DNA from 2 places in the Paenibacillus sp. FSL R5-0701 genome. Region 2 is predicted to be linked to the other one. Evidence: a T-box and tRNA genes for the amino acid it is inferred to sense, from the RefSeq annotation. Region 2 holds a T-box; the other holds one or more tRNA genes.
What was found. A T-box is a leader RNA that pairs with one kind of tRNA and senses whether it is charged. The one in region 2 lies ahead of ileS (isoleucine--tRNA ligase), so its partner is inferred to be a tRNA-Ile.
Positions count from the first base shown of each region.

Region 1 (6,512 bases), 2.5 Mb from region 2:
AACAGTCCAAGGTACTTCTGGTGGCGGTGTAGTGACGGCTGAAGTTAACGGACACAAGAAATTGCTTGCTATCACGATCAAACCTGAAGCGGTAGATCCGGAAGATGTTGAAATGTTGCAGGATCTCGTTATGACAGCTGTTAATGATGCAATGGCCAAAGCCGATGAGATTGCCAACAAGGATATGGGCAAGTTCACAGGCGGCATGAATATTCCGGGATTATTTTAATTAAAAATTGATCCTGTCAAAGGAGACACAATCGATTGTATTATCCCGAACCAATAGCCAAGCTGATTGATGCCTTCACCCGGTTGCCGGGTGTGGGTCCCAAGACAGCAGCGCGTTTAGCTTTTCATGTGCTTAACATGAAGGAAGATGACGTTATCGATTTTGCCAAAGCGCTCGTAAGTGTGAAACGTAATCTTCATTACTGTTCTGTATGTTGTAATATCACTGATACGGACCCATGTCGCATCTGTCAGGATAAGTCCAGGGATGTATCTGTAATCTGTGTAGTTCAGGATTCGAAAGATCTGGTGGCCATGGAGCGCACCAAGGAATTCGATGGGTACTATCATGTGTTACAGGGCGCGATTTCACCTATGGAGGGAATTGGCCCAGACGATATTCGTTTGAAGGAACTCTTGGTTCGATTAAGTGATGAACGTATAAAAGAGATCATATTGGCGACAAACCCCAATATTGAGGGGGAGGCTACAGCGATGTATATCTCCCGCTTGGTGCGTCCATTTGAGATCAGTGTGACCCGGATTGCGCATGGATTGCCTGTAGGTGGCGATCTTGAGTATGCGGATGAAGTGACCCTTTCCAAAGCGTTGGAAGGGCGCAGGGAGATGCGTTAGTGTGTTCAATTTACGCAGCGGACTTCCTTGGTAACTTCGGATGCTAAATAAGTTTCGATGTGCAAAGAGAGCCTTAGGGCTCTCTTTTTTTTATGAAGAAAATGAATGTCCGAGTTCTAAGTTTGTCCTTTCCCTGATAAGTATGAGAATATGCTGTGCTGATCAGGAGGGGGAGAGTTTATGTTTTTGTGGCGAAATACACGGAACTCGGTAGAGAAACACAACAGAATGTTGAAGGAACTTGAGGCGGATCAGATCTATGCAGATATTCAGATGGCTAAGCAGGAATGGGAACGGGCTATGAGACAGTTTGAAGATGCGCAGGGGCAGGATGAGATTGATTATGCCATTTATGTATTGGAGGCAGCTGAGCGGAAGTACCAGATCCACTTGAGAAGAGCAAAGCGAGCCAGAGCTAATGATGATGTTACATCACAACGGGGGATTAGTATGTAGACGCGTTTACATTAAACATGGAGGTGTAACATATGAAGAGTATCATACTGGGAAGTGTATTGGTTATATCATTACTGGGGCTTATCGTTATTTTATTCAGAAAGCGGATAGGGTTATCGTTTTTCACGTCATTTGGAATTCATCTGGTGTTGGCTGCAGTAGGGATATATATCGTGAATTATTCTGGCTGGATTACAGGAACCTACATCCCGCTGAACCCTGCAACGATAGGGACTGTAACTGTTTTGGGATTGCCAGGTGTGGGGCTATTATTAGGGTTAAAAATTTCTTTGTTCGGATAGTTGACTCGCAGGATATTTATATGGTACATTATATCTCGTTGCTTTGCTTGCTTGGTTAGATGCTTTAGATGAAATGAAGGAGTTCATTACGAACTTCGAAAAAGAATTTCAAAAAAACACTTGACCAAAACAAACGAAGTATGATATATTATAAAAGTCGCCGCTGAGAGAAAATGGTGACGAAAAAACGAGTTTGATCTTTGAAAACTGAACAACGAGTGAGTAAACATTTTGCTTGCAGAATGAACGCAAAAGTTGGAGACAAGCCTTGGCTTGAATCGACTGGAGCACAAATGAGATTTTTAATCTCGTCAGATTCAAAATGAGCTTATCGCTCTTTTCAATACTTTATTGGAGAGTTTGATCCTGGCTCAGGACGAACGCTGGCGGCATGCCTAATACATGCAAGTCGAGCGGAGTTGATAGGAAGCTTGCTTCCTTGATACTTAGCGGCGGACGGGTGAGTAACACGTAGGCAACCTGCCCTCAAGTTTGGGACAACTACCGGAAACGGTAGCTAATACCGAATAATTGTTTTCTTCGCCTGAAGGAAACTGGAAAGACGGAGCAATCTGTCACTTGGGGATGGGCCTGCGGCGCATTAGCTAGTTGGTGGGGTAACGGCTCACCAAGGCGACGATGCGTAGCCGACCTGAGAGGGTGATCGGCCACACTGGGACTGAGACACGGCCCAGACTCCTACGGGAGGCAGCAGTAGGGAATCTTCCGCAATGGGCGAAAGCCTGACGGAGCAATGCCGCGTGAGTGATGAAGGTTTTCGGATCGTAAAGCTCTGTTGCCAGGGAAGAACGCTTGGGAGAGTAACTGCTCTCAAGGTGACGGTACCTGAGAAGAAAGCCCCGGCTAACTACGTGCCAGCAGCCGCGGTAATACGTAGGGGGCAAGCGTTGTCCGGAATTATTGGGCGTAAAGCGCGCGCAGGCGGTCATTTAAGTCTGGTGTTTAATCCCGGGGCTCAACCCCGGATCGCACTGGAAACTGGGTGACTTGAGTGCAGAAGAGGAGAGTGGAATTCCACGTGTAGCGGTGAAATGCGTAGATATGTGGAGGAACACCAGTGGCGAAGGCGACTCTCTGGGCTGTAACTGACGCTGAGGCGCGAAAGCGTGGGGAGCAAACAGGATTAGATACCCTGGTAGTCCACGCCGTAAACGATGAGTGCTAGGTGTTAGGGGTTTCGATACCCTTGGTGCCGAAGTTAACACATTAAGCACTCCGCCTGGGGAGTACGGTCGCAAGACTGAAACTCAAAGGAATTGACGGGGACCCGCACAAGCAGTGGAGTATGTGGTTTAATTCGAAGCAACGCGAAGAACCTTACCAGGTCTTGACATCCCTCTGATCGGTACAGAGATGTATCTTTCCTTCGGGACAGAGGAGACAGGTGGTGCATGGTTGTCGTCAGCTCGTGTCGTGAGATGTTGGGTTAAGTCCCGCAACGAGCGCAACCCTTATATTTAGTTGCCAGCACTTCGGGTGGGCACTCTAGATAGACTGCCGGTGACAAACCGGAGGAAGGTGGGGATGACGTCAAATCATCATGCCCCTTATGACCTGGGCTACACACGTACTACAATGGCCGGTACAACGGGCTGCGAAATCGCGAGATGGAGCCAATCCCAACAAAGCCGGTCTCAGTTCGGATTGCAGGCTGCAACTCGCCTGCATGAAGTCGGAATTGCTAGTAATCGCGGATCAGCATGCCGCGGTGAATACGTTCCCGGGTCTTGTACACACCGCCCGTCACACCACGAGAGTTTATAACACCCGAAGTCGGTGGGGTAACCGCAAGGAGCCAGCCGCCGAAGGTGGGATAGATGATTGGGGTGAAGTCGTAACAAGGTAGCCGTATCGGAAGGTGCGGCTGGATCACCTCCTTTCTATGGAGAATCGTTTCCCGAGTGGAAACATTCAAATAAGTAGGTTCTTAGAACCTACAACAGCGATTCATTTTGGTCTATCACTTCGGTGTGGATGAAATGAAGAGCAAAGCAACTCACTCGTTGCTCAGTTTTGAGAGTTCAAACTCTCAAACGTTTGGTGGCGATAGCGAAGGGGTTCCACACGTTCCCATCCCGAACACGACCGTTAAGCCCTTCAGCGTCAATGGTACTTGGACCGCAGGGTCCTGGGAGAGTAGAACGCCGCCAAGCGTAACCCATTTTGGGTTCAAATAGTATATGTAATGTGGGCCCTTAGCTCAGTTGGTTAGAGCGCACCTCTGATAAGGGTGAGGCCGGTGGTTCGAGTCCACCAGGGCCCACCATCTATACCTTTAAACTTTATATGGGGCCATAGCTCAGCTGGGAGAGCGCCTGCCTTGCAAGCAGGAGGTCAGCGGTTCGATCCCGCTTGGCTCCACCAAAAATGTTTTACAAGTTTGTTCTTTGAAAACTAGATATCGAAACGAAACAAACGCGAATTAGAACATTCCTTTAAGCTGAACTTGTGCAAACAAGTCAAGTGTATAAAGGTAGTTAAATTGCTTTTGTGATGGTATCGGGTGAGAGCGACTTTTGGCTTTGCGCAAGCAAAACAAGGGAAGCGAGCGGCCGAAACCGGAACAAAATGGTTAAGCTACTAAGAGCACACGGAGGATGCCTAGGCGCTAGGAGCCGATGAAGGACGTGGCGAACAACGAAACTGCCTCGGGGAGCTGTAAGCAAGCTTTGATCCGGGGGTGTCCGAATGGGGAAACCCAGCTGGGGTAATTTCCAGTTACTCACAACTGAATACATAGGTTGTGTAGAGGCATACCAGGGGAACTGAAACATCTAAGTACCCTGAGGAAGAGAAAACAATAGTGATTCCGTCAGTAGCGGCGAGCGAACGCGGAGAAGCCCAAACCAGAGAGCTTGCTCTTTGGGGTTGTGGGACGTCTCACATGGAGTTACAAAGGAACCGGTTAAGCGAAGAGGTCTGGAAAGGCCCGCCAAAGAAGGTAAAAGCCCTGTAGTTGAAAGTCTGTTCCCTCCGAGACGGATCCCGAGTAGTGCGGGGCACGTGAAACCCCGTATGAATCCGGCAGGACCATCTGCCAAGGCTAAATACTTCCTAGCGACCGATAGTGAAGCAGTACCGTGAGGGAAAGGTGAAAAGCACCCCGGAAGGGGAGTGAAATAGAACCTGAAACCGTGTGCTTACAAAAAGTCAGAGCCCGTTTTAGGGGTGATGGCGTGCCTTTTGTAGAATGAACCGGCGAGTTACGTTCCCGTGCAAGGTTAAGGTGAAGAGCCGGAGCCGCAGCGAAAGCGAGTCTGAATAGGGCGACTTAGTACGTGGACGTAGACCCGAAACCGGGTGATCTACCCCTGTCCAGGGTGAAGGTGCGGTAACACGCACTGGAGGCCCGAACCCACGCATGTTGAAAAATGCGGGGATGAGGTGGGGGTAGCGGAGAAATTCCAATCGAACTCGGAGATAGCTGGTTCTCCCCGAAATAGCTTTAGGGCTAGCCTCGGAAAACAGAGTCGTGGAGGTAGAGCACTGATTGGGTGCGGGGCCCGCAAGGGTTACCAAGCTCAGTCAAACTCCGAATGCCATAGACTTACTTCCGGGAGTCAGACAGTGAGTGCTAAGATCCATTGTCAAAAGGGAAACAGCCCAGACCATCAGCTAAGGTCCCCAAGTGTGTGTTAAGTGGGAAAGGATGTGGAGTTGCACAGACAACCAGGATGTTGGCTTAGAAGCAGCCATCATTGAAAGAGTGCGTAATAGCTCACTGGTCGAGTGACTCTGCGCCGAAAATGTAACGGGGCTAAACACACCACCGAAGCTATGGCTTGATGCTTTGCATCAGGGGTAGGGGAGCGTTGTATAAGGGTTGAAGGTGTACCGTAAGGAGCGCTGGACATTATACAAGTGAGAATGCCGGTATGAGTAACGAAAAGATCAGTGAGAATCTGATCCGCCGAAAGCCTAAGGGTTCCTGAGGAAGGCTCGTCCGCTCAGGGTAAGTCGGGACCTAAGGCGAGGCCGAAAGGCGTAGTCGAAGGACAACAGGTCGAAATTCCTGTACCACCGTAAGCCGTTATGAGCAATGGGGGGACGCAGTAGGGTAGTGACGCGGACTGATGGATGTCCGTCTAAGCAGTGAGGCTGATGTGTAGGCAAATCCGCACATTGTAAGGCTGAGCTGTGATGGGGAGCGAAAATTATAGTAGCGAAGGTCATGATCTCACACTGCCAAGAAAAGCCTCTAGCCAGGTGATGGTGCCCGTACCGCAAACCGACACAGGTAGGCGAGAAGAGTATTCTAAGGCGCGCGGAAGAACTCTCGTTAAGGAACTCGGCAAAATGACCCCGTAACTTCGGGAGAAGGGGTGCCCCGGTAGTGTGAATAGCACGAGGGGGCCGCAGTGAAAAGGCCCAAGCGACTGTTTAGCAAAAACACAGGTCTGTGCGAAGCCGTAAGGCGAAGTATACGGGCTGACGCCTGCCCGGTGCTGGAAGGTTAAGGGGAGTGGTTAGGGAGTAATCCCGAAGCTGTGAACCGAAGCCCCAGTAAACGGCGGCCGTAACTATAACGGTCCTAAGGTAGCGAAATTCCTTGTCAGGTAAATTCTGACCCGCACGAATGGCGTAACGACTTGGGCGCTGTCTCAACGAGAGATCCGGTGAAATTTTAATACCTGTGAAGATGCAGGTTACCCGCGACAAGACGGAAAGACCCCATGGAGCTTTACTGCAGCTTGATATTGAATTTGGGTACGATCTGTACAGGATAGGTGGGAGCCTTTGAAGTGTGAGCGCCAGCTTGCATGGAGGCAACGTTGGGATACCACCCTGATCGTATCTAGGTTCTAACCTGGTACCGTAATCCGGTGCGGGGACAGTGTCAGGTGGGCAGTTTGACTGGGGCGGTCGCCT
Region 1 is NZ_CP150230.1:138,234-144,745, forward strand. It holds gene MKZ13_RS00650 (YbaB/EbfC family nucleoid-associated protein) at 1-229, shown strand, start outside; gene recR (recombination mediator RecR) at 265-864, shown strand; gene MKZ13_RS00660 (DUF2508 family protein) at 1,045-1,320, shown strand; gene MKZ13_RS00665 (pro-sigmaK processing inhibitor BofA family protein) at 1,353-1,622, shown strand; rRNA gene MKZ13_RS00670 (16S ribosomal RNA) at 1,971-3,523, shown strand; rRNA gene rrf (5S ribosomal RNA) at 3,680-3,796, shown strand; tRNA gene MKZ13_RS00680 (tRNA-Ile) at 3,833-3,909, shown strand; tRNA gene MKZ13_RS00685 (tRNA-Ala) at 3,932-4,007, shown strand; rRNA gene MKZ13_RS00690 (23S ribosomal RNA) at 4,214-6,512, shown strand, end outside.
Region 1: it has a tRNA-Ile gene. The T-box ahead of ileS (isoleucine--tRNA ligase) is inferred to sense a tRNA for this amino acid. The anticodon was not compared.

Region 2 (6,512 bases):
CATGTGTACACTCTCACCTGTTGCAAGGTTCAGATAGATGTCTTCTGCCAGCATCGGTGTAAACGGAGCAACCAACTTCGCAGTAGTCACCAGTACCTCAGTCAATGTACGGTAAGCGTCCAGTTTATCCTCTGTCAGACCACTTCCCCAGAACCGGTCACGGGAACGACGGATATACCAGTTACTCAACTCATCAACAAATGCTTCAATCGCTTTGGAAGAGTTCAGATAGTCGTTAACCAACAGCGCTTTTTCTACAACCAGGATCAGGCTGTTCAGTCTCGACAGAATCCAGCGATCCAGCTTGTGTGCAGACAGTTGGAACGGGTGCTCCTGTGGATCAAATCCATCAATGGTAGCATAAAGCGTCAGGAATGCATGGGTGTTGACCAGCGTATCCACCATTTTGGATTTTGCTTCGCCTACGATACCTTTGGAGAAACGTTTGCTGTTCCACGGTGCACTGTCAGACAACAAAGCCCAGCGGAATGCATCTGTACCGTATTCTTCAATCACTTCCCAAGGATCGATAACGTTACCTTTGGATTTGGACATCTTCTGTCCGTTCTCATCAAGAACGTGTCCTGTAGCCATAACCGCTTTGTAAGGCGCTTTGCCTGTCAAAAGGGTGGAAACCGCCAGCAAGCTGTAGAACCAGCCACGTGTCTGGTCAATCCCTTCACAGATCATATCAGCAGGATACTGCTGTTCGAATACTTCTTTATTTTCAAATGGATAGTGCTGCTGGGCAAACGGCATGGAGCCGCTGTCGAACCAGACATCGATCACTTCCGGTGTACGTTTCATTTCATATTTGCCACAAGAGCTCATGACTTTAACGTCATCCACATATGGTTTATGCAATTCAAGATTCTCAGGCACATCACCTACTGCACGAGCACGCAATTCTGCAATGCTGTGTGGAGCAAATTGTTCGCCAGTCTCCTCACATACCCAGATATTCAGCGGAGTTCCCCAATAGCGATCACGGCTGATGTTCCAATCCACCAGATCCTCGAGGAATTTCCCGAAGCGACCTTCACGAACGTGACCCGGGTACCAATCCACTTCACTGTTGTTGGCAATCAATTGGTCCTTGATGGCTGTTGTTTGGATAAACCAGCTGTCCATTGCATAGTACAGAAGCGGTGTATCACAACGCCAGCAGAACGGATAGCTATGCTCATATTTTTCTTTGCTGAACAAACGTCCATGCTCAGACAGATATCGCACGATATCAATATCACAATCCTTCACGAAACGTCCGGCAAAGTCAGTCACTTCAGCGACAAATTTACCTTCCAAGTCCACCATGTTCACAAAGCTGATGCCATTCTCACGGCATACACGGTAGTCATCTTCACCATGGGCAGGAGCCATGTGTACGATACCCGTACCACTTGCATCCGTTACAAAGCCTGCACCCAGAATGATGTTGGCTTTCTCAGCCTGAATGTAGTTGAACGGAGGATCATACGTTTTGCCAACCAGGTCGGCACCTTTCAGTGCACCGATGATCTCATACTCACCCTTGGTATCTTTCATCACTTTTTCAACCAGATTGGTTGCCATGATGTACACTTCATCACCTTGACGAACACGGGAGTAGTCCATATCCGGATTCACGGCAAGTGCAACGTGTGAAGGCAGTGTCCAAGGTGTTGTCGTCCAAGCCAGTACAAATTCTCCGCTGTCATTCAGTTTGAATTTCGCTGTAGCACTCAGATCTTTAACGTCTTTGTACCCTTGTGCAACTTCATGGGAACTTAGTGTTGTCTGACAAGAAGGACAATACGGGCTCACACGGTGACCACGATACAACAGGCCTTTCTCATGAATTGTCGCCAGGATGTTCCATACACTCTCGATGTAGTTGTTATCAAGGGTGATATACGGGTTATCCATATCCGTCCAGTATCCGATACCTTCTGTCAGATCACGCCATTGTTGCTCGTACTCGAATACGCTCGCTTTACATTCGTTAATGAATTTTTCCACGCCGTAATCTTCGATTTCCCACTTGTGGGAGATACCCAGCTTCTTCTGTACACCCAGCTCTACAGGCAGACCATGTGTATCCCAGCCTGCTTTACGAACAACACGGTAACCCTTCATCGTGTTATACCGTCCAACAAAATCCTTGATTACGCGTCCCAGTACGTGACCGATATGCGGTTTACCGTTTGCTGTAGGCGGCCCTTCATAAAATACGAAGTTTGGCTTGCCCTCCCGGTTTTCGATGGATCTTTTGAATGTGTTCTCCGTTTTCCATTTATCTAACACGCGTAATTCTCTGGCACGTGCCTTCTCTTTGACGTCAACTCGTTGCATGATGATTATCTTCCCTTTCTTTGGTTGGATTGTGGACCGTCCACAAAAAGCGTTTCAATCCCCCTAAATCCCCCTTGCCAAGGGGGACCCCATAGGCGCTCCGCCCTCTGGACACCCGAGATGGTTGTCGGTGTGGAATCGGTGGCGCTTATGGGCGAGGGGGGATGTGCGTAGTGGCGGCCATTTTGCGGCTGTTCCCTGCGTGAACGCCGCATGGCCTTACCGCGAGACGGGTGTTGCCGGGCGCTTCGCTCCCCCGGCGGGCGGCTCTCTCCTTGAGGTCCTTCGGGCCTCATAGACGTTCGCCCTTTTTTGAACACAAAAAAGCCCCATCCCTGGAAAGGGACGAGACTATACTCGCGTTACCACCCTAATTCTGTTCATCACAAACCACATCCAGGCAAGCCTGGGTATGCTCTGTCATCAACAGCGCTTATGCCCCGCTAAACTACTGCAGGGTGCCGTTATAACGTACGGCTTACGGTTCGGCTTACACACGGCAATCATAATCACCGCTTCAGCGTCACTTCTCCGGGAGATATTCGGCTATAACTCATCCATTGGTTTGCACCAACCACCAACTCTCTGAGGGATGAGATCATAACGTACTGAACCCGTCATGGAATCACTATTCATTATGAATATAGTTATAGCCTCTTTGCAGACAAAAGTCAACCAGGCGACAGACTAATAAATTTCTTTCATCTCCCGCTCACGGTCACGCACTTCCTGCTCCCGGCTCTCCAGCACTTCCCAACCATCCTGAGTCAACAGTTCAAGCTGCGCTTCAACAAGCGTGCGGAAACGGGCTCGATAAATCGATGCCTGCTTTTTAAGTTCTTCCACTTCCAAAGCAATTTTACGCGATTTGCCCAGCGATTCGTTCACGATCCGGTCTGCATTTTTCTCTGCTTCCTTCACGATCAACTGCGCTTCTTTCTTCGCATTACCCTTCACATCATCAGCAGCTTCCTGCGCAATGATGATCGTTTTGCTAAGTGTCTCTTCAATTGTAGAAAAATGATCCAGTTTCTCCTGAACGGACAGCAACTGATTGCTCAGCTCTTTGTTCTCGCGAATGACGCCTTCGTAATCTTTGATGACTTGATCCAGGAATTCATTGACTTCATCCTCGTCATACCCGCGCAAACGTCGGGAAAATTCCTTGTTGTGTATGTCCAGCGGCGTTAATGGCATGCTGTCCACCTCCTGTAAAAGTTCCTTCCCGTTTAGAGAAGGTTGCAGCATATGGGTACCACCCAAGGGGCCGTATCGTTGATGCCTAACCTTGGCAACGTATACGGAATGCAGGATCCAATTGCATCCTCCAACGTTCATGTAAAGCTTTGACTTAATGTATATCGGATACACCGCGTATTTTCTACACCTTTATGATAACCATTTCGACAAGAAAGCGGATTTTCCTGCAACAGACTCAGGCAAATTTGCCGATTTTCACTCGGCAGCGCCCTTTTTTAGTCATCCCATCCTGTTCCATAACCTTGAAACGGCCAAATCCCTGAATGGATACGACATCACCCGCTTTTAGCGATTTGGAGGGATCTTCCTCAACCTTCCAGTTCACACGGCAGCGACCAGCTTTGATCGGCACCAGCACTTTACTGCGACTAAGCCGATACACATCTGCGCAGATTCCATCCAAACGAAGAGAAGCGACCGTAATGTCCATCGTCTCCAGTTTACTCTCTGACCATCGCATCTGATCCAAAGGAAGTAACTCTGTGAACACATGTAACCGATGCACCTGATTCAGTTGAAGCGATAAAAAAGCGCCGGTTTCCGCCGCCACCACTGTATGGCAACCGTCCTCCAGCACTTGGATATCCCCGATCTTTCCACGTTTCATCCCAAGCCCGAGCAGGGAACCCATATAGTCCCCATGCTCCAGCTCCGAGATTTTCTGATCATCAGACGTGATACTGAGCACCTGCATTCCCATATCCTCATCATCCAGATACATATAATCAGGTGCAACCAGCGCACGCTTGCGTTCAGCAGCTTCGTAACCACCATCCAGACGAATCTGAACGTCGTTACGGCGATTGGCAAGAGTCTGTAATATAAAAACCTGTCTTGGATCAAGGAAGTCAGTTAGCTTCATGTCATGATACTTACCTGCCCGCTCAACCCAATCCGAAGCTTTATCTACAAAATCCCGCTCATCATGGCTAAAATGTTCGTAAATTTCACCGCTCATCTATGTCACCCTACCCTAATAGTCCGTGTTCAAAAAGACCGGTTTTCAGTACCGAGAAGATGGGATAAAGCTAGAAATGGAGTAGCGGAGCGTAGAAAAAACTACGTGAGCAACGGACATTTCGGCTGAATTCCATATTCGATGCTGACGATGCCACTAGGCATCCTTCGTAATCAAAAGCGGACTTTTTGAACAACCTCTAATATGCAAAATACCGAAGTATGGAGATCAACCCATTAAGCGCGAGTTGCAGAACAATCAGCGCCACAATCGGGGAAATATCCAGCACACCGAACAAAGGCGGTATAAATCGGCGAAACGGACTTAGATATGGTTCCACTAATTTGCCCAGCCATTCACCAATAAAGCTTTCCCGTGCGTTGGGAAGCCATGACATCAATATGTAGACGATGACCATGTAAAAGTAAATTTGATATGCAAAACCCAAAATATTAACTAACGACTCCAAAAACGGCTCACCTCATTCTGTTATAATCTTGCTCGCTGTCAGCCAGTATTTCCGTAATTGATCCCTGAATTTCAACCGTATCTGGCGTACAGAGAAAAATGTTTCCGCCGATTTTCGAAATACCGCCACCCAGTGCATATACCGTGCCACTCAAAAAATCAATAACGCGCAGCGCTTGGTCCTGGCGAATACGTTGCAAGTTCACCACAACGGTACGATGCGAACGCAGATGGTCGGCAATTTCCTGAGCCTCGTCATAAGAACGCGGTTCATACAGGACAACTTTAACATTTTTCTGGGAATGAATGCTCACCACATTATTCCCCCTTTGGTTTCTACGTTTATCGAGACTGGAGGTTTCAGCTTCCTGATGTTCAGCCTCATTTTCCTCCTGCGCAGCCATTCGTTCACGTTCCACAATCTCTTCCTCTTCCTGAAGTCCGAGGAAATTCATAAATTTATTCATTACGCCCATCGTGAACCCTCCTCTTTTCCTACGAGAATCGATCCTAGCCGTACCCAGGTTGCACCTTCTTCAATGGCCACTTCAAAATCATTGGACATCCCCATCGACAGATCAGTCAATTGCTCTGCTGTCAGGGCTTGTCCATTCAATTGATCCCTCAGCTCACGCAATCCACGAAATACGGGACGCGTCAGCTCCGGATCTTCCTCATGAGGTGCCATGGTCATCAGGCCGACGACCTTGAGATTGTTGAACGAACGAATATCACGCAAAAAAGAACTTGCCTGTTCAGGCTGTAATCCATACTTGCTCTCTTCACCCGAAATATTCACCTGCAAAAACGTTTCCACTTGGATGCCAAGTGAAGCTGCTTTTTTATCCAACTCCTTCGCCAATGACAAACGATCCAGTGAATGGATGTAACGAAACTTGCCAATCACGTCTTTCACCTTGTTTGTCTGCAAATGACCGATAAAATGCCAGGTACCCTGCTGACCAAAAGCTTCCCATTTGGCCTGTGCATCCTGCCACCGGTTTTCTCCAATATGCTCAAGACCATGATCCAGCACCGATCCCGTTGTTTCAAGTGAGACATATTTCGTGACCGCAATCACATTCACATCATCACGATGACGGTTACTGCGCCGACATGCATCCTCGATCTTCTGATTTACCTGTTGTATACGCTCCTCCAATGACACAGAGGGTCACCTCTCTTCCAGCCCAATCCAGCTCGCCATCCGTCCTGTAACACCATTTTCCTTCCGATAGGAGAAAAATAGTTCGGGATGACAACTTGTACACCATGTTGTACATTCGATATGATCCGGCATTATTCCTGCTTTCATCATAATGTGTCGATTACATTCTTTCAAGTTTAACATCGTTTTACCGTTATTCACGGCTCGATATGCTTGTTTAGAAGCAGAATCCTTGTATTCATCATTAACCGGGGAATCATCAAACCAAACCCGTACATGCTGCATGACCGCCTCATCCACTTCATAACAGCAATCCCCAATCGACGG
Region 2 is NZ_CP150230.1:4,800,615-4,807,126, forward strand. It holds gene ileS (isoleucine--tRNA ligase) at 1-2,331, opposite strand, end outside; T-box leader at 2,670-2,961, opposite strand; gene MKZ13_RS21245 (DivIVA domain-containing protein) at 3,019-3,528, opposite strand; gene MKZ13_RS21250 (YlmH/Sll1252 family protein) at 3,767-4,549, opposite strand; gene MKZ13_RS21255 (YggT family protein) at 4,749-4,997, opposite strand; gene MKZ13_RS21260 (cell division protein SepF) at 5,026-5,493, opposite strand; gene MKZ13_RS21265 (YggS family pyridoxal phosphate-dependent enzyme) at 5,484-6,185, opposite strand; gene pgeF (peptidoglycan editing factor PgeF) at 6,192-6,512, opposite strand, start outside.